2 regions of the Pontibacter korlensis genome follow, and region 1 is predicted to be linked to the other one. Evidence: riboswitches for the same ligand, from Rfam matches in the RefSeq annotation. Region 1 holds a riboswitch; the other holds the start of a gene.

The links. Region 1 has a riboswitch for thiamine pyrophosphate ahead of PKOR_RS08900 (TonB-dependent receptor). Riboswitches for the same ligand answer to the same signal wherever they lie in the genome.
Region 2: it holds a riboswitch for thiamine pyrophosphate, as region 1 does, so the genes downstream of both, thiS (sulfur carrier protein ThiS) here and PKOR_RS08900 (TonB-dependent receptor) in region 1, are expected to answer to the same signal.

Annotation. Positions count from the first base shown of each region.
Region 1 covers NZ_CP009621.1:2,038,629-2,050,328, reverse strand. The annotation lists gene PKOR_RS08910 (RNA polymerase sigma factor) at 1-215, opposite strand, end outside; gene PKOR_RS08905 (acyl-CoA dehydrogenase family protein) at 556-1,734, opposite strand; gene PKOR_RS08900 (TonB-dependent receptor) at 1,989-4,460, opposite strand; TPP riboswitch at 4,524-4,620, opposite strand; gene PKOR_RS08895 (hypothetical protein) at 4,851-5,099, shown strand; gene PKOR_RS08890 (aldose 1-epimerase family protein) at 5,185-6,060, opposite strand; gene PKOR_RS08885 (AAA family ATPase) at 6,076-6,594, opposite strand; gene PKOR_RS08880 (hypothetical protein) at 6,807-7,214, shown strand; gene PKOR_RS25020 (hypothetical protein) at 7,290-7,466, opposite strand; gene pnuC (nicotinamide riboside transporter PnuC) at 7,719-8,432, opposite strand; gene PKOR_RS08870 (rhodanese-like domain-containing protein) at 8,552-8,869, shown strand; gene guaB (IMP dehydrogenase) at 9,054-10,523, shown strand; gene PKOR_RS08860 (GAF domain-containing SpoIIE family protein phosphatase) at 10,828-11,700, shown strand, end outside.
Region 2 covers NZ_CP009621.1:3,639,049-3,650,748, forward strand. The annotation lists gene moeB (HesA/MoeB/ThiF family protein) at 147-1,217, opposite strand; gene thiH (2-iminoacetate synthase ThiH) at 1,231-2,340, opposite strand; gene PKOR_RS15620 (thiazole synthase) at 2,333-3,097, opposite strand; gene PKOR_RS15625 (thiamine phosphate synthase) at 3,099-3,740, opposite strand; gene PKOR_RS15630 (hydroxymethylpyrimidine/phosphomethylpyrimidine kinase) at 3,730-4,488, opposite strand; gene PKOR_RS15635 (thiamine phosphate synthase) at 4,461-5,078, opposite strand; gene thiC (phosphomethylpyrimidine synthase ThiC) at 5,079-6,950, opposite strand; gene thiS (sulfur carrier protein ThiS) at 6,983-7,186, opposite strand; TPP riboswitch at 7,247-7,347, opposite strand; gene PKOR_RS15650 (hypothetical protein) at 7,854-8,033, shown strand; gene PKOR_RS15655 (helix-turn-helix domain-containing protein) at 8,557-9,147, opposite strand; gene PKOR_RS15660 (cupin domain-containing protein) at 9,361-9,753, shown strand; gene PKOR_RS15665 (NAD(P)-dependent alcohol dehydrogenase) at 9,828-10,952, shown strand; gene PKOR_RS15670 (SDR family NAD(P)-dependent oxidoreductase) at 10,980-11,700, shown strand, end outside.

The DNA.
Region 1 (11,700 bases):
TGAAGTATGGCAGTGTTCAAGGCAAAGCGATAAAGCCAGGTGCTCAGTTTTGCATCTCCACGGAAAGTGTGCAGGTTCAACCACACTTTTACCAACACCTCCTGGTACAGGTCGTTGGCATCATCGTGGTCGGGTATACAGGCGCGACAAATACGATACAGCCTGTCCCGGTTCTCCCGCACGATCTCCTGGAATAACTTTTCCTTATCGTGCATCGGCAACATGCTTAAATTTCGCTTCCAAAGAAGAGTAGCATGGTGAGGTTAGGTGTTGCAGTATGCTTGGCAGCGGCGTGTTATTGTAAAGTTTAAACTTCATGATTAAGTCTGTTAAGGGTGATGAGTTAGAGCTGATTTCACAGCCAGTTAATACTTAGAGCAGAGACATTACAATTTATTACAACTACAGGCAAAATATTTATAGAAAATGCGAACGGCAACTAGCCGGGCTCCCGCGGGAGCTAAGCAAATCGCGAGAGTCTACGAAAACAGCAAAGGGCAGCCACTCACGCAGCTGCCCTTTATACTTTATCGCTCTCTCTTAGTCTTAGGGAGACTATTTAAAAGCTGGGATTCCCGTAATATCCGCACCTGTTATCAGCAGGTGAATGTCGTTTGTACCCTCATAGGTAATCACGGACTCCAGGTTCATCATGTGGCGCATGATCGGGTACTCGCCTGTGATACCCATACCACCATGAATCTGGCGTGCCTCACGAGCAATGTGCAGGGCCATGTCCACGTTGTTGCGCTTGGCCATAGAAATTTGCTGCGTGGTTGCTTTGCCCTCGTTCATCAAGGTGCCTAGGCGCCAGGCCAACAACTGCGCTTTCGTAATCTCGGTCAGCATCTCAGCCAGCTTCTTCTGTGTGAGCTGGAAAGCACCAATAGGCTTATCAAACTGGATACGCTCCACACTATACTTCCTGGCCGACTCGTAACAGTCGATAGCGGCACCAATGGCTCCCCAAGAAATACCGTAACGGGCAGAGTCCAGACAGCCAAGCGGTCCTTTCAAACCATCGATGTTTGGCAGCAGGTTTTCTTTTGGCACCTTCACGTTATCAAACACCAGTTCTCCGGTACAGCTGGCGCGTAAGCTCCATTTGTTGTGAATCTCCGGGGTAGAGAAACCTTCCATGCCGCGTTCCACGATCAGGCCCTTGATGCGGCCTTCCTCATTCTTTGCCCACACTACCGCTACCTGGCACTCTGGAGAGTTAGAGATCCACATCTTAGCGCCGTTAAGCAGGTAATGGTCGCCCATGTCTTTTATATTAGTAGCCATGCCACCCGGGTTAGAGCCAAAATCAGGTTCTGTAAGCCCAAAGCAACCTAGCCACTCGCCGCTTGCAAGCTTAGGCAAGTATTTTTTGCGCTGCTCCTCTGAACCATACTTGTAAATAGGGTACATCACCAAAGAGCCTTGCACCGAGGCCGTAGAACGCATACCAGAATCGCCACGCTCTATCTCCTGCATAATGATGCCGTAGCTGATATAATCGAGGCCACCGCCACCATACTCTGTTGGTATAGTTGGGCCAAAAGCACCTACATCCCCAAACTTCTTTACTATTTCTGATGGGAAATGAGCATCCTGTGCCCACTGTTCAACACTTGGAGAAATCTCGCGCTTCACAAAGTCGCGCATGGTCTGCCGTATAAGCTTGTGCTCTTCGGTTAACAGGTCGTCGATGTTATAGTAATCCGGCGCACCAGATGATTCGTAGGCCATAGTTTTGCTTTAAGGGTTAAGAGAAAGGGTAATACGCAAAGTTAAAATTTTAAGCATAACCTGAATCAGGATTAGGAGGATTTAAGTATGAACAGAACTGTTTCATTCTTGGACATACTTATACTTCTATTCCTCAATGGCATAAACCGAGATCTCCGCCAGTAACAGCAGTATAGCCCCGCCTATCCTCTTACCTAGCTCACAAAAAAGCCCCACCAAAACTGGCAGGGCTTTTTAATAGCTTTAGCTTACACTTAAAACTTAAGACCTACAGATAACAGAAAATTGCGTGTAGCCTGAGGATAATAGAAGTTCTCGGTATACTGGTCTCCATAAAGATAGCTGTAAGTATAACCGTTGGCTGCATATCGCTCGTTGAACACATTGTTCACCAACAGACCTAGCTCCAGCTCCTTCAGCACATTGCTGATATTGACAGTATAACGCAGGCGTACATCTCCCACCTCGTAAGCCGGAATAATACGATCTTCGTTTTCAGTATTGTCGAGGTACTGCTTACCTACTGTCTTATAGATGAAGGCAGCGCGAAGGCCTTTCAGCACCTCCACCTCTAGCTGGCTGCTTGTTATAAAATCAGGCGAGAAGGCAATAGCCGTTTCATTATAGTCATAGCGTACTTGGTCGCCATTGGCGTAGTCATCCAGGAATTCGCTAAAACCCTTTATTCTGTTCTGGCTGTAGGCAATATTGCTACGCAGGCTGGCACGTGTGCCAAGGCGCAACGCTCCGGCTAACTCTATGCCCTGGCGGTAGCTCTTGTCTATGTTCGTGCGGGTATAGGCGCCTACATCGTTGATCTGTCCTGTTAAAACCAGTTGGTTTTTGTAGTTCATGTAGTAGAGGTTTGCCTCCACATCTGCTGCAAGGGTTTGTCCAAATAACTCACCAACGCCAAACAGACCCCGGTATCCGGCTTCCACGTTGCGCAGTGTTTCGTGCTTAGGACGGCTTGTTGGGGTAGACTCGGTAAAGTCGTCGCGCACTGGCTCACGGTTACCAACAGCAAACGAAGCATAGAGCTGGTGCTCTGGTGCAGGAGCATAAGTTATACCTGCTTTCGGGTTCCAGAAAGTATAGCTGGCGTCCTGCGTAATGTTTTTACCATCGTTGTCAAATCCTAAAAACTCGTACTGGATGGTACGCAACTGAAGGTCGCCAAACACACTTAGTTTATCAGTCAGGCTGTAGCTAGCCTTGGCAAATATGTTAAAGTCGGTTTTATCCGCATCGTTCTCATAATACCTGTCGCGAATGTTGGAGGTAGAGGCATAGCGAGCCCAGATAACCTCGCCAAAGTGAGCGCCAGTATACCTGTTCCAGGCACCACCAAGAGTAGCGTTTAGGCGCTGGTTCGGATTATACTGTAAGGCATAAGTAACACCGTAGAAGTCGTTGTCGAGCCAGCGGCGGCGGATGATGTCGGAGGTTTCTATTGTTTCGCCCCCAATCTCTACATTTGGCAAGCCATAATCTGCCAGGTCATCCTCTGCACGGAACTGCTCATAATAGCCACGGCCATAGGTGTAGTGTAGGGCTCCGGAGAAGCTAAGCGCCGGCATAAAATCATGCGAGAGATGCAGCTGGTAGTGGTCCTGCTGGTAATTGTCAGTCTCGTTGTCGTAGGTGTAGTAGTTGTAGGTTCGGCCAGAGCTAAGCAGGTTCTCACGGTCGCTACCTTCTATACCGTTACGGTCAATATAGTCCTGCAGATCCTGCCTGTTGCCATACACCAGTGCCTCCGGTGTTCCATACCATGCCTGATAGGTTTTCTCCTGACCAGAGAAGGTAATAAACTTCAGCGAGGTTTGATCTCCGTAGTACCCACCCGAAAAGTAGAAAGATCTAAGATCTGAGGAAGCACGGTCGATGTACCCATCAGATTTGATGCGTGACAGGCGGCCATCAAAAGCAAACTTCCCATTGATAAGGCCTGTACCGAAGCGTACGTTGTTCTTCCAGGTATCAAAAGAGCCATAGCTGTTATCAGTTTCGGCGTAGGCTTCGCGTCGTACTTGCTGCGTCTGGATGTTTATACTTGCGCCAAAGGCTCCGGCACCGTTGGTAGAAGTACCAACCCCACGCTGCACCTGAATATCCTCCACCGAAGAAGCCAGGTCTGGCATATTGACAAAGAAAGTGCCGTGGCTTTCGGAGTCATTTACAGGGATACCATTCACCGTAACATTGATGCGCGTAATATCGGAGCCACGTATGCGGATGCCGGTGTAGCCCACGCCTGCGCCTGCATCAGAGTTTACCACCACCGAAGGCACCTGCTCCAACAGGTAAGGCAGGTCCTGACCGAAGTTGCGTTCCTCAATCTCCTGCCGTGTTACGTTGGTAAAGGTTGTACCGGTTCTCTCGTCGGCACGCGTCGCCTGCACAATCACCTCATTTGCTTGCAGTGCCTGCGGTCGCAGTGCTACCTGCACCGGTGCATTCTGCGGCAAGCTTAGGTTTACCTGCTGCTGTGCAAAGCCAAGATAAGTTACTTTTAGATTGTAGCTGCCTGCCGGCAAATCCTGAAAAGAAAAAGACCCGCCGTTACCGGTGGCGGTACCTACACTGGAGCCTTCCAACACTACTGTAGCGCCGGCTAAACCCTCTCCTGTGGCTGCATTGATCACGCGCCCGTTCAGGGTGTGCTGCGCCAACAGTTGCAATGGCAACATAAAGGCTACCACTGCCATTAATAATTTACTCATAAATGTACTGATAAGATAATGGTGAAACATACAGACATGCCAGGGGCCGGCAGCCTACTTAAAAGTGTTTCCCGTACCGCTCCCTTCGCCGGCATTACCCGGATCAGGTTCAATGGGTATGATCTCAGCCCGTAATATTTGGGCACCCCTAGTGTCGGCAAAGGTAGCCGACATAATCATTTAAACAAAGGAACCCAGATTATTTATACTCCTGCAATCTTCAGCACAAGCATGCTTCTGTCCTATTAAATTTTGCCTCTGACAGATAACCACTTAGCTAAAAAGTACGTTGTAAAGCTTAATAAGGCACACTAGTTTTTACCCCTTTGAGAGTAGACTTTTTGCCGTGCAGAGAGATCAGCAGAAGTTGAAAAATAAAAGAGAACCGTGATGATGATCAGCATATTGTACACAGTAGCACTGTTAACCATACTGGCATATTATGCCTTTGCCCCGCGCACAAGATACAACCGTCCTCCTTCCACCGACAATGATGATGACGGAGGTGAACCACTAGGAGATGACCTGCCAGACCTGGATCTGCCACCTGGTATTTCTCTGCCTATAAATGATTTTGAACCGAGGTATGATATTAGAAAAATCAAGGTTCCTAAGTTCCCGGAGCCATCACTGCATTAGGCGCAAAACCTGCGCAGAAGCAAGAAGCCCCGGCTTGCCAATGAGCAAATCGGGGCTTCTTGCTTCTGCGCAGGCTGAAAAGGCACTACAGCACAGTTATTGTGTACGTGCGGGCAAAGCTTTGCTCCGGCGCAAGTTGGTTAATGCCTTCTTTTTCCGTTAAGTCGCCACTCTCGCCTACTCTACCCGCAATGCCGCACCAAGGCTCAATACAAACGTAGCGCGGGTGGGCCGGCTTTCCCCAAATACCCAAGTACGGAAACCCTTCGAAGATAACCTCCACACGGCGAGCATTCTTTGTGCTACCCAGCATTACCCGCTCCGACTGTAGTTGCTTGAACACTAAGGCATCTTTATAGAAATAAGCAGAGCGAAGAGGCAGCTTCGTATCCTGTTCCAGCACCAGTTCTGTCTCGCCGCTTTGCAGTCCTTCGTCGCTTAGCAGGTAGCGGTGCAGCATTTCTTCCTTCTCAAATTCTAGAAAGTAGTCCTCATACTCCTCACCTTCATAAAAAGGAACGTTAAAGCCGGGGTGCCCGCCTATCGAGAAGTATAAAGCCTGCTCGCTGGTATTGGTTACAAGGTAAGTCACCTCCAGCCTATTCCAATCCAAAGCATAGGCTATTAGCAACCGGAATTTAAAAGGATACTGCTTCAGCGTCTCCTCATCCTCTGTCAGCTCGAAAACCAGCTTATTATGGTGTTCCTCCACCAACTTAAACTCTTTGCGGCGAGCAAAGCCGTGGCGCTTCATCTCATACGTCTGCCCCTCAAAAGTATATTGCTGCTCCGGCAGCTCCCCTACTATCGGGAAGAGGTTAGGCGCATGGCCTGTCCAAACCTCCGGGTCGGCCTGCCATATAAACTCAAGGTTCTCATCTTTCTTGATGAAGTGATGCAGCTCGGCACCCAGCGTATCCACGCCTACTTTATAGTTATCGTTCTCGAGGAAGTATAGCATAGTCTGTTATTGATATTATCTCTGTGTTAGCAAGGCCTCTACGTGCTTAGTAGCCAATTCCAGGCGTTCCTGCTCTTGGCCAAATATTTCTACAAAGGGAGCTCCAAGCGCTTCCAGCTCTCGCTTATACCAGTGGTAGAAAAACTGACGCAGGTGCGGGTGCTCCCGCTGCGGATCAGGCTCCCAGGGCAAATCAACGCCCATCAACAGGCAAAGGTTGTAGTCCTGTTGCTCCAGCTGTCGCTGTATCCAGTCGGGGCAGTGCCCAAAGGCATGCTCGCTCCAGATTTTAAGCACCAGCATATCAGTGTCGGAGAAAAGAATATCGTTTGCCTGCAGTTGCATCTCCTGCTCAAGGGCCAGTTGCCCGCGGGCTATTGCCTCGATATCATCTAAAGTATAAGGTTGATCTAAGGTAGCAACATAACTGCGTGCATACTCTGGCACCCACACCGTGTTAAAACGCGTTGCCAGCTGCGCTGCAATAGTTGATTTACCTGTAGACTCCGGGCCGGTAACGGCTATTTTTATCATAAGCGCTTTGTTGCAGTTGTGATGCCAAAGTTAGCCATACTTCTGTTAGAATTCGGCCCGTAGTTTGCTGTAGATTCTAGTATGAATCTGAATAGCTTAACAGAACATAAATTTTCACCCTTGGAGGTATAGCGCTTTCCCTATAATTAGATTATATTGGCTTTTACTTGTCTATAGAATAAGCTCTGGCACTCCTCATACATGCTTTTAAAATGAAAAAAGAACTGCGAAACTGCGACGATGAAGTATACTTCACTGTTGAGACAGACGCTCAAAATGGCTGGATAAGAGGTTGTTGGTACGGGATCGTGCCTATAGAGCAGATAAAGTCTGCCAGCTTACTTTATGTGGATTGCTTACAGCGCAGCCCCTACACCAAGATATTAAGTGACATTCGTTATCTAAAAAGCTCGTTTTTAGATGCCAACGATTGGTTGGAGCGGGTGTGCCTAGCCCCTGCTGTACAAGCGGGGTTAACCTCCTTCGCTTACCTTATACCAGAAGATTTTACAGATAAACTTGCTGTAGAGGACTTCTGCAGGCGCGCCCAAGGAAGCTTTAGGGTACATATCTATGACAATGAGGATGATGCTGTAGAGTGGCTAAAAGGCTGCAAATAAGGGTATCAAAACAAAAGGGGGAGTCTAGCATATGCTAGACTCCCCCTTTTGTTGAGTGCGATAGATATCACGTGCTTAATTCTCAGAGAAACTATAGTCGTAGAAATTATATACTTCAACAACTTTTGGTCTTTCCTCCCCGCACTGACACAGGAAAACAAATTTAGGGCGCTCGTCCGGAGACTCGTATCCCCATTTCATCCGATTTTCAAACTTTAGTTCCTCGGGTAATTCCAGTTTACGTTGTTTCATAATGCTGCAGCGTTAGTGGTTTTACAAACTACGCCCGTTTGGGGTCGCAGCAAAGGTTAGTAAGTACTTGTACGCTATACTACTGGCAAGATAATTAGACAACTACAGGATAAAGTATAACTATGTAATAAGCTTTTGCTGTTGCTGCTCCTTTTTATTGCTTTTACGGAGTTCCCAACAGTCACTATACCATAAAACTAAACAAGCAATCACCCTGATTACCAACACTTACAACACAAAATAAATAGCATATTAGGCTGGTTCTGATATACGTATTTTTTGAATATTTGCTTTACGTTTCCACTCAATCAAACCGGCAAACGCCATAACCAGCAGCACAAAGTAAAAGACAGAGGTAAAGACCAGGCCTTTAACAAAGTACAGTGGTATGGAAGCAACGTTCGTTGCAACCCACCAATACCAGCTCTCCACTTTTTTTCTAGCCATTAGCCACATACCGGTATAAGCCGTAGCACTAGCAAAAGCATCTGCCCAAGGAATAACGCCTTCGTAAAAAGCATCCTTCAGGTATGCAAGGGAGAAATAAATAACAAGATAGAGCACAGCAAAAAATGCAAGCTGCTGTAGCCACTGCTTTTGGCTCGAGAACGAGATATGCAGCACATGCTCATCCTGGTTGTTCTTTCGGGCCCAGAGAATCCACCCGTATATACTTAGGATAGTATAGTAAACGTTAACGCTTGCCTCCCCTATCAGGTGGTACTTAAAGCTTAAGTAGACATAGATAGTCGTACTGATAAGGCCAATGGGGTATACCAGGATGTTTTCTTTTCTGGAGTACCATACACTCACGATACCCGCCACCACGGCTACATATTCCAGCAAGGAGGTTTGTTGCATACCAACCAGGAACTGCTCCCATACTTCTGAGCCGCTAGTGCCTAAAATACTAGATAAAAGTGTTTGCCCAAGCACAACACCCAAAAAACTTTGCCACGTTTCCATTGTCGCAATTTACACCTCTAAAAATGCCCATGTATACAAAAGCTTCTTTAATTTTGAGTTTGGGCGCAACCAAACGCTACATGAGCCGCTAAAACTAAACCTATTACTGAGCAATACCCATGGATGAGATTACCGCAGAGGAACTGAAAGTCAGGCTGGCCCACAGCAGTAAAATACAGATTGTAGATGTACGCGAGCCCGAGGAGTTTGAAATCTGCAACCTTGGCGGCGAACTTATCCCACTTGCGGACATCCCAAAGCAGTCTGGCCGTATTCGGCGTGATGTACCGGTTGTGGTTGTGTGCCACCACGGGTTCCGGAGCGCCCAGGCTATAAACTACCTTACCCAACGCCTTGGTTTTGAGAACCTCCTGAACCTGAAAGGCGGCATACATGCGTGGGCCACTCAGGTAGATCCATCTATGGCAACATATTAAGTTGCTCGCAAATTGTCTTTCAGAGGCCTTACTCGCTGTAACTTGAGAGAATATTTCTCTTCTGAAAAGCAGCTATATTTTCTAATTTATAGTGGCAGAAAAAAATAAGCCAGACTCATTCGTAATTATCCACATAATTTTCTGTAACTTTACGCGGCAAATAATAACCCCTAATTTATTTGCCATGCTCTCCGATCAGTCTAAGATTTTATTTGAGGCACTGACTTACGACGATGTGCTGTTGCTCCCGGCTTACTCCGAGGTGCTTCCTCACCAAACCGATACTTCCTCACAACTTACTCGCAACATCCGCATCAATGTTCCACTCGTTTCGGCTGCCATGGACACCGTAACGGAGGCTGAATTGGCTATTGCGATGGCACAGGAAGGCGGAATTGGCATTATCCATAAAAACATGTCCATCAAGAAGCAGGCCGGACAGGTGCGCAAAGTAAAGCGCTCTGAAAGTGGCATGATCCTGGACCCTATAACACTGAATAATAACGCCACTCTAGGCGACGCCGTGCAGATCATGACTGAAAACAAGATCGGCGGTATTCCAATTGTAGATAACGACGGTAAACTGACCGGCATCATCACCAACCGTGACCTGCGCTTCCAGAAAGACCTTACGCAACCAGTTTCTGCCATCATGACAAAGCAGAACCTGATCACTGCACAGAAGGGCACCGACCTGTCAAAGGCAGAAGATATCCTACAGGAGTTCAAAATTGAAAAACTCCCGGTAGTAGACGAAAATGGCAAGTTGGCTGGCCTGATCACCTACAAAGACATCCTGAAGAAAAAAGACCGTCCTTTTGCTTGTAAAGATGAGTATGGTCGCCTTCGTGTGGGTGCCGCTGTTGGTGTAACGCCAGATGTACTGGACCGCGTGAAAGCCCTTGTTGAGGCTGGTGTAGACGTAATAAGCGTAGACACAGCTCATGGCCACTCTAAAGGCGTACTGGAAGCAGTTCGCAGAATTAAAGATACTTTCCCGAATGTAGACCTGATAGCAGGTAACGTAGCCACAGCTGAAGGTGCTAAGGCACTGGCTGATGCTGGTGCTGATGCCGTGAAAGTAGGCGTTGGCCCAGGCAGTATCTGTACAACACGTGTAATTGCAGGTATTGGTGTTCCACAGCTTTCTGCTGTGATGGAGGCTGCCCGTGGTCTGCAGGGCACTGGCGTTCCGGTTATCGCGGATGGCGGTATCAAGTTCTCTGGTGATATTGTAAAAGCCTTGGCTGGCGGTGCCAGCACTGTAATGGTTGGCTCGCTGCTAGCCGGAACTGAAGAGGCTCCTGGCGAAATGATCATTTACGAAGGACGTAAGTATAAAACATATCGCGGCATGGGCTCAGTGGAGGCAATGGAAGAAGGCTCTAAAGACCGTTACTTCCAGAGCGATGAGAAAGACGCCAAGAAACTAGTGCCAGAGGGCATTGTTGGCCGTGTAGCTTACAAAGGCCTGGTAAACGAGGTAATCTACCAGTTGGTAGGTGGCTTGCGTGCTGGCATGGGCTATTGCGGTACAGCTTCTGTAAGCGATCTTTGGGATTCTAAAATGGTGAAGATTAGTGGTGCTGGTCTGCGCGAAAGCCATCCTCACGATGTGCAGATTATGCGTGAGGCTCCTAACTACAGCCGCTAACACATACAGCATAAAGTAGTTATACCTAAAAGCTACCAAGACAAAGAACAGCAGCCAATGGACAATCGTTGGCTGCTGTTCTTTTTTAGCCAAGGCAACAGCGAAAAGACTACACTATGGCTAGAACATCCTGTGCTATTAAAGTTAACCTAGGCTGCACGATTTACGTTATGCAAGGTGATTTTCTAAAACAGGACACAACAACTTGGCCAAAGAGCAGTTTTTTTTCTTACCTTTCAATTTAGAACAGGCCAGGGAGCACCGTATTCAGTCACGGCTAAAATCAAAGACGGATTTCCGTTTTATGCTATATAAAACCAACGCAAAATCTTTACTGGCAATATCTGCTGTCATAAGCTGGCTCTTACTGCTGGTTTATGTACTGCTTACTGCCGAAAGCACACTGGCAGGTTCCGGTGCGCCTAAATTTGCGTTCCCGTTTCTCAGAAACCTGCTCACTGTTGTCTTTATCGTTTCTGTGTTTCTGTTTCAGCGGATGCACACCGAAACACTCAAAGGGATTGATTTTATAGGTTACCTCTGGAACCTGTTTTCCAAGGCTGGTGTGGCAGCTTACTTAAGTGTAGCCTTATACCTGGTGTACCGGGTATACACAAATTACGCTGACGTTGAGTCTACACTACTGCTGCATTTGGTGTACCAGGTAAACTTCGGGTTATTGGTGCTGTTTCTGGCGAAGGCCTTTTACATTTGGCGGCAGCTGCTGCTGTACCATAAAAACAAATTTCTGCAGATTGCCTGGGATTGGTTTGAGCTACTGCTAGGCGCCACGCTGCTGCTCACCATCTTTAATTTTGATTACACCAACTACGTTTTTCTGCCGCTGCTAGCCCTGATGGGCTTCTACATACTCTTCCTGTGCACCAACATGAAGTGGGTGGCTTACCTCACCTTCAACAACAAGAGCCGCTCGCTTGTACTGTTGGGGGCTATACTGCTAAGCTGCTACATCTTTATCCGGTTCTTCCATAACACAGCCGATCGCGCGGACCTGGTAATAGATTATACCGATGTAGGCTTTCTACTGCTCGCTATGATGTTTGTGGGCATGTATACCTTGGCTGCCTTCCTGGTGTCACTGTTCAGTTTGCCTACTTCCAGCGTGTTTGAGCAGAAAAGTGAGGATTTACTAAACTTCCAGCGCCTTAGCCTTTCT
Region 2 (11,700 bases), 1.6 Mb from region 1:
AGGGCATTGAAAAACAAAAGCCGCTCCAGTTTTACTTGAAGAGGCTTTTATTGTAGACCAAGGAAAGGAATTATCGACTCTCTTCCACAAGGATTGAGCGGCTATATAGGAATATCTGCAGCGATGAGAGAAGTGGTAGATGATCTTTAATCAGATGATTTAACACCACCTTTTAGATTGTAAATTCTTCCCTTGAATGGAGAATTTGCCAAAAGCCTAGCCGCATACTGGCTTCTTTTCCCTGACAGGCAGCAAAAAATGATGCTTTCGCTTTCTGGTAAAGTATGCAACTGCTCCGGTAAAGAACTTAGAGGAATGTTAACTCCGCCTATATTAAACATGTCATACTCGTGCTTTTCCCGCACGTCTACCAGGCACACAGTATCTTTTGCTGCTAACCACTGTCTTAGCTCTGCCAGAGAGACTTCCTCAACTGCGGATGCTGATGCGCAAGAGAAGGAGGGGGTGGGTTCTTCCTTAGGCGCCGCAAAATCTGCAGCCCGGTTAAAAGAATAGAAGTCTATAGAGTTCTCCAGCGTGTTCAGTACCAAGAGTTTCCCAGATAGCACGCTTCCAATCCTGCAGATGACTTTGATGGCTTCGCTTGCCATATAGGAACCAATCAGGCTGGGCAACACTCCCAGCACACCGATCTCTGAACAGCTGGGCACCTCTTCTGGTGCAGGTGGCGTAGGGTAGATGCAGCGGTAGGTAGGACCGCCATTGTAGTTGAAGACCGACACTTGCCCTTCAAACTTAAAGATAGAGCCGAATACCAGCGGTTTGTTTAAAGTCACGCATATATCATTCACCAGGTAACGGGTCTGGAAATTGTCAGAACCATCTACTACCAAATCATAGGTGGCGATTATCTCTTCTGCATTTTCGGCAGTAAGGCGTTCTGTGTAAATGCGAAAATTGACAAAAGGATTCTGTTTGCCCAGTTTCTCGGCCGCCACTGTGGCTTTTTTGCGTCCTACATCCTCCACCCAGTAAAGTATCTGGCGCTGCAGGTTACTCTCGTCCACCACGTCATTATCTACAATCCCGATGGTGCCCACGCCGGCGGCGGTAAGGTACTGCAGCACGGGGCACCCCAAGCCACCTGCACCTAGCATCAGCACCTTGGCCTGTTTCAGGCGTGCCTGTCCTTCGTGACCTATCTCAGGTAAGATTATCTGGCGGCTGTAGCGTTTTATTTCTTCTGCTTGTAGCATGGCTATACATTAATTAAAAAGCTCTGTCCCAATCCTTCCACACCGCTTCGTAGCCCTGCGACTTTAGCATAGCGGCTATCTCTTCCGGGCTCCGCTCATCTGATATTTCGAACTGTTCCAGCGAAGCCGGCTCTACGACATATCCCCCCGGGTTTGTTTTGGAGCCTGCGCTCATGGATGTCACGCCGAGCCTGATCACGTTATTGCGGAACTTCTCCGATTCGCGGGTGGAAAGGGAAAGCTCCACTTCTTCGTTGCAGATGCGGTAGGCGCAGATCAGCTGCACCAGTTCCCGGTCCGTCATCTCGACCTTGGGAGCGAGGCCTCCGCAAAACGGGCGCAGCCTCGGGAAAGAGAGGCTGTACCTGGTTTGCCAGTAGGTTTTCTCCAGGTAGTTCAGGTGCAGTGCGGTAAAGAAAGAATCCGTGCGCCAGTCTTCCAGGCCAATCAGCACTCCCAGTCCTATTTTGTGAATGCCTGCTTTTCCCAGGCGATCGGGGGTATCTAGGCGGTAATAGAAGTTGGATTTCTTGCCCTTCAGGTGATGCTTTCTGTAATCGTCCTTGTGGTAGGTTTCCTGGTATACCAGCACGGTGTTCAGGCCATAGGGTATAAGCTCCTCATACTCGTCCTGGTCTAGGGGCTGCACCTCCATGGAAATGTGTGAGAAGTGCGGCCGTATAACCTCCAGCGCCCGCTTAAAGTAATCTATGTGCACTGTATTATTCGCTTCACCGGTGACAAGCAGCACATGGTCGTAGCCCAGTTTTTTGATGGCCTCTACCTCCTTCAGGATCTCCTCCTCTGTAAGCGTTTTGCGGCGCATTTTGTTATCATAGCTGAAACCGCAGTAGGTACAGATGTTCTGGCACTCGTTGGACAGGTAGAGCGGCACATACATCTGTATCGTATGGCCGAAGCGCTTGCGGGTAATCTGCTGGCTTAGCTGCGCCATCTGCTCCAGGTATGTGGCGGCAGCAGGGGAGATAAGGGCCTTGAAGTCTTCCAGCGTTCTCTTCTGGCTACTTAAGGCACTCTCTATATCAGCAGCGGTTTTTGCGTAGATGCTTTCCTTTACCTGCTCCCAGTCATGGCTGTCAAAAGCTTCTCTGAAGTTACTCATCTAAAAAGGATGTTAAAGGGCTGCTTGCTGCCGCATGTTGCACGGGTTTGGCCAGTTTGGCTTCGTAGGCCATTCGTCCGGCTTCCACGGCCAGTTTAAAGGCTTTGGCCATCTGCACCGGGTTTTCTGATACGGCAATTGCCGTGTTTACCAGCACCGCATCAGCGCCAAGTTCCATTGCTTTTGCGGCATCCGATGGACTCCCGATGCCTGCATCGATTACCACCGGTACTTTGCTCTGCTCTATGATGATCTCCAGAAAATCGATTGTTTTCAGGCCCTTGTTGCTGCCGATAGGAGAGCCCAAAGGCATAAGGGCAGCTGTTCCCGCCTCTTCCAGGCGCTTGCACAGCACCGGATCTGCATGGAGGTAGGGTAGCACCGCGAAACCCAGCTTTACCAACTCTTGCGTTGCCTTCAGAGTCTCTATTGGGTCAGGCAACAAGTACTTCGGGTCCGGGTGGATTTCCAGTTTTACCCAGTTCGTTTCTAGTGCTTCCCGTGCCAGCTGGGCGGCAAAAACAGCTTCCTTTGCGTTGCGCACACCGGAAGTATTGGGCAGCAGGTTAATGTGCGGGTGCTTCAGGTGATACAGGATGTCATCTTCTTCGGCATGTATGTCCACGCGTTTTAAAGCAACGGTGACTAGCTCAGAACCCGATGCCAGTAAGGCCTCTTCCATTAAGCCGGAGGAGCTGAACTTACCTGTGCCGGTAAACAGGCGTGACTGAAATGTTTTATCTGCTATCTGTAACATATTACACTGCTAAAGTTGAACTTGCTATGAATTGTTGAACGGAGCGTATAACGTCTGCTGGATCAGCAGCATGAGTGATCGCACCTGACATGGCAATGCCATGTACTCCTGCATGCAGTAGTGCAGCCACATCGTCTGCCACTAATCCACCTATGGCGATGATGGGAATGGTGACACCTTCTTCAGCTAGTTTACTTAGAATGTTCACGTATCCCTTCAATCCAAGCACAGGGCTTAGTTTCTCCTTAGTCGTGGTAAAACGGAAAGGCCCCAGGCCCACGTAGCCGGCACCTTCTGCCACGCGTAGCTTGATGTGCTCCAGGGTATTGGCAGTGCCACCAATGATCATTTTTTCACCTACTATGCTTCTGGCTTCCCGGATAGGCATGTCCTGCAGGCCCAAGTGCAAGCCATCTGCTTCTACGGCTTTGGCTATGTGCGGGTAATCGTTGATGATCAGCTTGGCCCTATACGCTGAGCAAAGCTTTTTAGCCTCTTCGGCATGACGGGCCACAACAGTTTCAGGAGAGTTCTTAACCCGCAGCTGCACCCAATCGCAGCCGGCATCCAAGGCTTTATGTATGGCCGCAACATGCGTTAGTGCCTCTGTCTGTTGCGATATATACTGTAGTTTAGCTATCATAATTGTGGTAACCGAATAAAGTATTGTTACTGCTTAGAAATAATTCGGTGTAGCGCTTGCCACGGCGGCAGGCTTCCGGTAAAGTATGGCCCAATGCCAGGTTGGCCGCAACGGATGCCGACAACACACAACCCGAACCATGCTTGGGAGAAACGTTAGATAAAGTTGGCTTTAAGGTGATACAGGAGTCTGAGGCAAAGAAATAGTCTGTTCCCGGTGCTTCCGGATTATGGCCACCTTTCAGAAGTACAGCGCAATGCTTTGCCAGTGCTTTGGCTGCTTCCTTTGGAGACAGGTCACCGTTTAGCTGCTGTATCTCATTGTAGTTAGGCGTTAGCAGGGTTATCTCCCGTAGCACTGCCGTCAGCTTTTCATCCTCCAGTATTCCGTGAAATGCAAAGCCCGCACTGGCTTTTAGTACAGGGTCCAGTATGATCTGAAGATGTGGCTGCCGGCTCTTTAGGTATAGCATCACGTCAAGCAGCACATCCAGCTCCTGCACAATCCCGATCTTACAGGAGCTGATCTTGAATTTAGTTACCAACGGCTCCAGTTGCTTTATGATCTCACGAGCACCTAACCATTGTACCTGCAGGAAGTCCGTATCATTTTGCACCGTTAAGGCAGAACATACACCAAAACCATAGACCCTATGCTGTTCAAATGTTTTGATGTCGGCAAATATGCCAGCTCCGCCACTAGGGTCGATTCCGGCGATGCTTAGTACGTATGGGCGAGTATCTGGCATTTCTCCTTGGTTCTGATGAAGTTACTAACTGCCTGTTCCGGCTGATTCCAGATGCTGCCAAGCACGGCTGCTCCGTCAAAGTGCATTTTCGGGACCAGTGAAATGTTTCCGGCATCAATTCCACCCAGGGCAATAACAGGCACCGCTTTCTCTGCAGCTGTTAAACAAAAATTAGCTGGAATGTCTGCTGTATAACCAGGCTTAGAGATACTGTTAAACACGGGGCCGAAGAAGGTATAGCTGAAGCAGGAGGGAAGCTGCTGCAGTGCTTCAGTGGAGTGCACAGAGGTACTTAACTGGTACCCATCTGATTTTAATGTTGTGAACTTTGCTAATGGTGTTATACTTCTGCTTTGCTCCGTGAAGTGCAGCCTGTTTAACCCAAACTCACCTGCCAGCACGTGGTGCTGGTGCAAAGCTATTTTAGGAGAATGCACAGCATCTATCTGTGAAAGCAGCTTCCTGAGTTGTTCCTTCGGGTAGTCTGGTTTACGCACATGAAAGTGTTCCAGCCCTGCCTCAAATAACTGGTTGATGCGCTGCGGCTCCCCGGCTACCGGAGCAGGACTGGAAATAACGATCAGTTTCATTTACAGGTATAGCTCACTGCCTTTCTGAGTGAACTCTTTTGATTTCTCCTCCATACCTTTTCGTAAAGCTTCCGCTTCTTGCACGCCCTGCTGATCAGCATACTCCCGCACTTCCTGCGTGATTTTCATAGAGCAAAAGTTTGGTCCGCACATGGAGCAGAAGTGGGCAATTTTGGCGCCCTCTGCCGGCAGTGTTTCATCGTGGAATTCACGCGCTGTATCCGGGTCAAGTGACAGGTTGAACTGGTCTTGCCAGCGGAACTCAAAGCGGGCCTTGCTCAACGCGTTATCGCGGTACTGTGCGCCCGGGTGTCCCTTTGCCAAATCGGCCGCATGCGCTGCAATCTTGTAGGTGATCACCCCATCCTTAACATCCTTTTTGTTTGGAAGCCCCAGGTGCTCTTTCGGGGTTACGTAGCAAAGCATGGCCGTTCCAAACCAACCGATCATCGCCGCTCCGATAGCTGAAGTGATATGGTCATAGCCCGGTGCGATATCGGTTGTGAGTGGTCCAAGGGTATAGAAGGGCGCTTCGTGACACTCCTTTAGCTGCTTGTCCATATTCTCCTTGATCAGGTGCATCGGCACGTGGCCCGGACCTTCAATGATCGTCTGCACATCATGCTTCCAGGCAATTTTGGTCAGTTCTCCCAATGTCTCCAGCTCTGCAAACTGAGCCGCATCGTTGGCATCAGCCAAGCAGCCGGGGCGCAGTCCGTCACCCAGAGAGAAGGACACGTCATAGGCTTTCATGATCTGGCAAATCTCTTCGAAGTGCGTGTACAGGAAGTTCTCCTTATGATGCGCCAGGCACCACTTCGCCATAATAGAACCACCTCGGGAAACAATACCGGTTAGGCGTTTAGCCGTCAACGGCACGTAACGCAGTAATACGCCGGCATGTATCGTGAAGTAATCCACTCCCTGCTCTGCCTGCTCAATCAGCGTATCGCGGAAGATCTCCCAGGTCAGGGCTTCTGCCTTGCCACCGACTTTCTCCAGCGCCTGGTAGATTGGCACCGTACCAATTGGAACAGGGGAGTTGCGGATAACCCATTCACGGGTTTCATGTATGTTCTTGCCCGTAGAGAGGTCCATGATGGTGTCGGCTCCCCAACGGCAGGCCCATACGGCTTTCTCTACTTCTTCCTCGATGCTCGACGTAACAGCAGAGTTACCGATATTGGCGTTGATTTTCACCAGGAAATTACGCCCGATGATCATCGGCTCAGTCTCGGGGTGGTTGATGTTGGCCGGAATAACAGCGCGGCCTGCAGCTACCTCCTGCCTTACAAACTCCGGCGTGATGTGGCTTTTAGGGGTATTGGCACCAAAACTGTGGCCGGCATGCTGATGTGCAAGGGTTGGGTTCTGCTCGTTCAGCACATCAATGCGCTGGTTCTCACGGATGGCGATGTACTCCATCTCCGGCGTAATAATGCCCTTCTTGGCATAATGCAGCTGCGTTACATTCAGGCTGTCTTTAGCACGAAGAGGTTTGCTGATGTACTGGAAGCGAAGATGATCAAGGCTACTGTTGGCAAGGCGCTGTTTGCCATACCGGGAAGTTGCGCCCTCCAGCTGCTCCACGTCGCCTCTCTTCAGGATCCAGTCCCTACGCAGGGCAGGCAGGCCTTTCTTTACATCAACCTCCACTTCAGGATCTGTGTAAGGACCACTGGTATCGTATACGGTAACCGAGGCGTTCTTCTCAACCTGTCCTTCAGAGCCAAATATTTTGGTATTGGTCAGGCTAATTTCGCGCATGGCTACGGAAATGTCGTGCAATTGCCCCTTTACATACACCTTCTTTGATGCCGGGAAAGGTGTGCGGGTAATGGTCTGTTGCTGTGGTATTTTTTCTTTTTTCATAAAGCTATGGTTACAGATGAAAAGGCGAAAGCTTAACCGCCCTGCGTTGCTCTGATGATGGTGACAGAATCGTTGGGATGTAAAAGGTGCTCTGCCCAGCTGGGCTTTGGGACGATAGCGTTGTTGACCGCAATAGCAATACCGTTCTGATTTTGTGGCAAAAGGATTTGGAGCAATTGCTGTAAAGAGCAATTGTCGGCCACTGTTTGAGCTTGTTGATTGACAGATATATCCATTCCTGTAGAGTTTGGTGCAATAGACCTTAGGAATGGACCTGGGAAGAATAGAAAATACCCCGGCTTATCTTCACTTTTCCCTACGGCAGTATGAACTGCATCAGGTTCAAAGGGTAAATCTCAGCCCTATAAAGTTTTACAGGACACCCCTAAAGTCTGCTCAAAGCTAACAGCAAAAAGATGGAAACCAAAAGAGAAAGGAGAATTCTTTTTTCTACTTTCTTTTTAAGAGATGACTTCAGGGCAGTAGCGCAGAGATCGTAGAGGCAGGCTGCGCCAGGTTGTAAAATGTAGACAATGAATGCTTAGACTCTTTCTGACAGACACATCATAAGCAAAAAGTTGAGGATAAAGCGCAACGGAATCGGCTTTAGCGTCCGAAGTGCATAAAAAGCCTTTATCATAAACTAAAGGGCTTTGGAGTAGGCTAATGGATCAAGTTATCGAACCATATCTACAAAGATTTAGTGTCTGTGAGTAAACACCTAGGAAGAGGAGCGGTAAAGCCCTACTCAACGGTACTGTTGAGTAGGGCTTTATCATAACATTGGTGAGGCGAACACCACCTCAGGGGCAGGATACAAGGGTGCCCGTCTTGGGTGCTTTACCAGGGTAAAGAATCAGTTCTTCCCCCCAGGTGCTTTGCATTCCTTGAGATAGGCTTTTGGTGAAGTACTTCGGAGGTTTAACGGAAGCCAACCTTATGCAGACGCCGCAGGAGTATGATGGGGTAGCTTCCCGGATAGAAGACTTGCTGGATGCCTTGCCAGGGTCAGCGAAGGCAATGGAGCTAAGACGGCTGACGAAACTAGTAGTAGAGTTCGCATCCACAGGCCTGCCTCTTTAGGCGCGATCAAAACTGTCAGTGTCGGGGCAACTGTTTATACTAGAGGATAGGCAAGTCTGGTCCCTACTTATCATAAAGGAGCACATGGGCTATAAAAAAGAAAAGGCCCTCGGGATGAGGAGCCTTTCTTTTATGATCAGTTTTTAAGAAAACTTTTCAACTTTTAGCCGTGCTTTTATACGCAGGCACCTACAGTTGGGTTATGATAAGCCGGATAGATAGTGTAGTTTTTTTGAAGTCCCGATAACGGCAGGTTTGTTCAACAGGATCCGTCTGTGCCTGCACGTTGCGAATCGTTACTCTGGCATTATTAGCGTTCGCTGCCGGTATCAAAGGTGCGGTTGATGCACTTATCACTGCGCTTTCCCATTTCCGGAGTTGGAGAAGTAACCTGTTCCCTGTTTCTGCAGATTTACCTTGATTTCTTTACCGGGTTTTCTGCCTCCAACAGGGGCAGTTTTAGGAGTCTCTGCGCCTAATCAGGTGGAGGGAAGATGCATATTGCTTTTTTATAGTTTCTCATCTAGCCCAATCTGCTCCGGTACTCACTTGGTGTAACACCCAATATCTTTTTCACATAGCGGGAAAAAAACGAACGGCTGCTAAATTCCATCTCATCGGCAATCTCGGAAATAGTGAGGTTTCTGTTTTGCAGATGGATGATGATGCGCTCCTTGGCGAAACGCTGAACCCATCCGGAAGCTGTGATACCGGATGTCTTTTTACAAATATGGTTAAGGTATTTTGGAGTGATGTTCAATTGGTTGCTGTAAAACTGTACCTCACGCTCCGTCAAGCAATGCTCCTGTGCCAGTTGCATGAACCGCTCGTACAAGGTTCCGGTTTGCAGGGTGTGTTTCCGCCTTTCATACTCGTTGGCAAAGAGGTGCCACATGTCGAGAATAAACAGTTTCATCTGCAAGCTGAGGGCCTCGTTGTAAAAGCGATGGTCGGTTTCCAAAGCGCGATCACTCAGCCACTTAAAGTTCGAAAGGATTCTTTGCCTGTCATTTTTTCCATGCAGCTTTTTGACCGGATAAGCCCTGGAATGCAGCAGGGCATTGATACTCCAGCCCTGGTCAGGCAAGTTGTTGTTCAAAAAATCTTTTTCCACCAGCAATGCTGTTGCTTTGAAGCCTTTTCAAAGCTGCAAACCTGAAAGCCTGCTCTCGGCAAACCAAAATAGAAACTGCCCTCTTTTGCATTCCATCTGCTGGTCATTGAACATAAACCTGATGCTTCCACGATGACAGCCCTTGTTCTCTGCAGCCTGCTAATCACAGGTTGTCAAGAACAAGCGGACCGGCAGGCAACTGCAGCAGCAGATATGCAAACCATCTTTCCAAAAGGGGAAAAAGGATCCTCGGAGTATTTCACGGGCAATGCTTATAACCACGGCCTGGTTCCTGCGGACTCCACCTATGCTACGCTGGTAGGAAACGTATACTTCGAGCCCGGCGCCAGTAGCAACTGGCACAGGCATCCGGCCGGACAGATCCTCATCATCACAGACGGCATGGGGTACCACCAGATAAAAGGGCAGGCCCGGCAAACGATGAGAAAGGGAGATGTCATTCAGTGCCCGCCCAACACGGTTCATTGGCACGGGGCAAGCCCGGACACAGGCTTACAGCAGCTGTACATCATTCCCAATACAGAGAAGGGTATTGTAGAATGGATGGAGCCTGTAGCAGATGAAGCATACCATGGTGCGGGATAACTTGCTGGCGGGATAACAGTATTGTATACAAAGCAGATGGCTATCTCTTTTAAAACTAAAACACAGAATTAATTATGGAAAAGGTAAAAGCAACAGCAGAGGGAGCAGTTCCTGTGAAAGCGAAAGAAGTGAAAGCGTTCGGTACGGAAGCAGCCGATGCAGCCCTAGAGCAACTGAACATCCAGAGAAGAAACCCCACGCCACACGATGTAGAGATCGAGATATTGTATTGCGGCGTTTGCCACTCCGACCTCCACACAGCCAGAAACGAGTGGCACAGCACGGTCTATCCATGCGTACCCGGTCACGAGATTGTGGGCAGGGTGACAAGGGTCGGCAGCCATGTCACTAAATTCAAGGAAGGAGATTTGGCAGCGGTAGGCTGTATGGTGGATAGTTGCCATGAATGTGACTATTGCAACGAGGGCCTGGAGCAGTATTGTGCAGAAGGCAATACCGGCACCTATAACTCGCCTGATACACACCTGGGCACGCACACCTTTGGCGGCTACTCCGAGAGCATTGTGGTGAATGAAGGCTTTGTGCTGCGGGTACCCGACAACCTGGACCTGGCAGCTACTGCGCCGCTCCTATGTGCCGGCATCACCACGTATTCGCCGCTGAAGAAATGGAACGTTGGCCCCGGCCAGAAAGTAGGGGTTGTTGGTTTGGGTGGTTTGGGGCACATGGCGGTGAAGATTGCCAAGGCCATGGGAGCAGATGTGATCGTGTTTACCACCTCCCCGTCCAAGGTGGAGGATGCCAAGCGCCTCGGTGCCGATGATGTGGTGCTGTCGAAAGACGCAGACCAAATGGCAAGGTATGCCGGCAAGCTGCACTTTGTGCTGGACGCTGTTTCGGCTCAGCACGACATCAATGCCTACCTGAACCTGCTGCGGGTAGACGGATCCTTGGTGCTGGTAGGCGCTCCGGAGCAACCGCTTCCGGTGGCGGCATTTAGCCTCATTCCTTTCCGTAGAAGCTTTGCCGGTTCCATGATCGGCGGCATAGCCGAAACCCAGGAGATGCTTGACTTCTGCGGCAAGCACAACATCGTATCAGACATCGAGATGATCGACATGCAGCAGATCAACGAAGCCTACGAGCGTTTACTGAAAGGGGATGTCAAGTACAGGTTTGTGATTGACATGGCCTCGCTGAAAAATAAAGACGCCAGACCGTCACATCAGGAAAGCTGATTGAGAAACGCTAACAGGTAAGGTGAAATGGCAAGGATATTTATCACAGGATCGGCCGATGGCTTGGGGCAGCTGGCTGCGAAAGAGCTGCTTGTGCAGGGGCACAGGGTGGTGTTGCATGCACGCAATGCCGCGCGCGGGCGTGATGCGATAAACCAGAATCCGGGAGCGGAAGCCGTTGTAACAGGCGATTTGTCAGGCATGGAAGAAACCAAGCATTTAGCTTCTGAGGTGAATGGCTTGGGTGCCTTTGATGCCGTGGTGCATAACGCAGGCGTTTACCAGGCCCCGGCAAAGCGAATCTTAGCGGTCAACACCTTAGCACCCTATATCCTTACCTGCCTAATTCAAAAGCCAAAGCGTCTGATCTACCTGAGCTCGGACATGCATTTAAACGGGCAGTTGAAGCTTGAAAACTTTACAGGTGATCGTAGTCGCATTACCTACTCCGATTCGAAGCTGCATCTGCAGGCCCTTTGCATGGCCGTAGCACGGAAATGGCCGGAGGTGTATGCGAATGCGGTTGATCCGGGCTGGGTTCCTACAAAGATGGGCGGGAGCGGAGCGCCGGGCGATCTGCAAAAAGGGTATGAAACGCAGGTGTGGCTTGCTGCCAGCAACGACGAAAAGGCAAATGTAAGCGGGCGTTACTTCTTTCACCAGAAAGAGGGACACCATAGCCCTGATGCAGATGATGTGGGCCTGCAGGAGCGATTATTGAATATGTGCAAAGAACTGACGGGTGTTT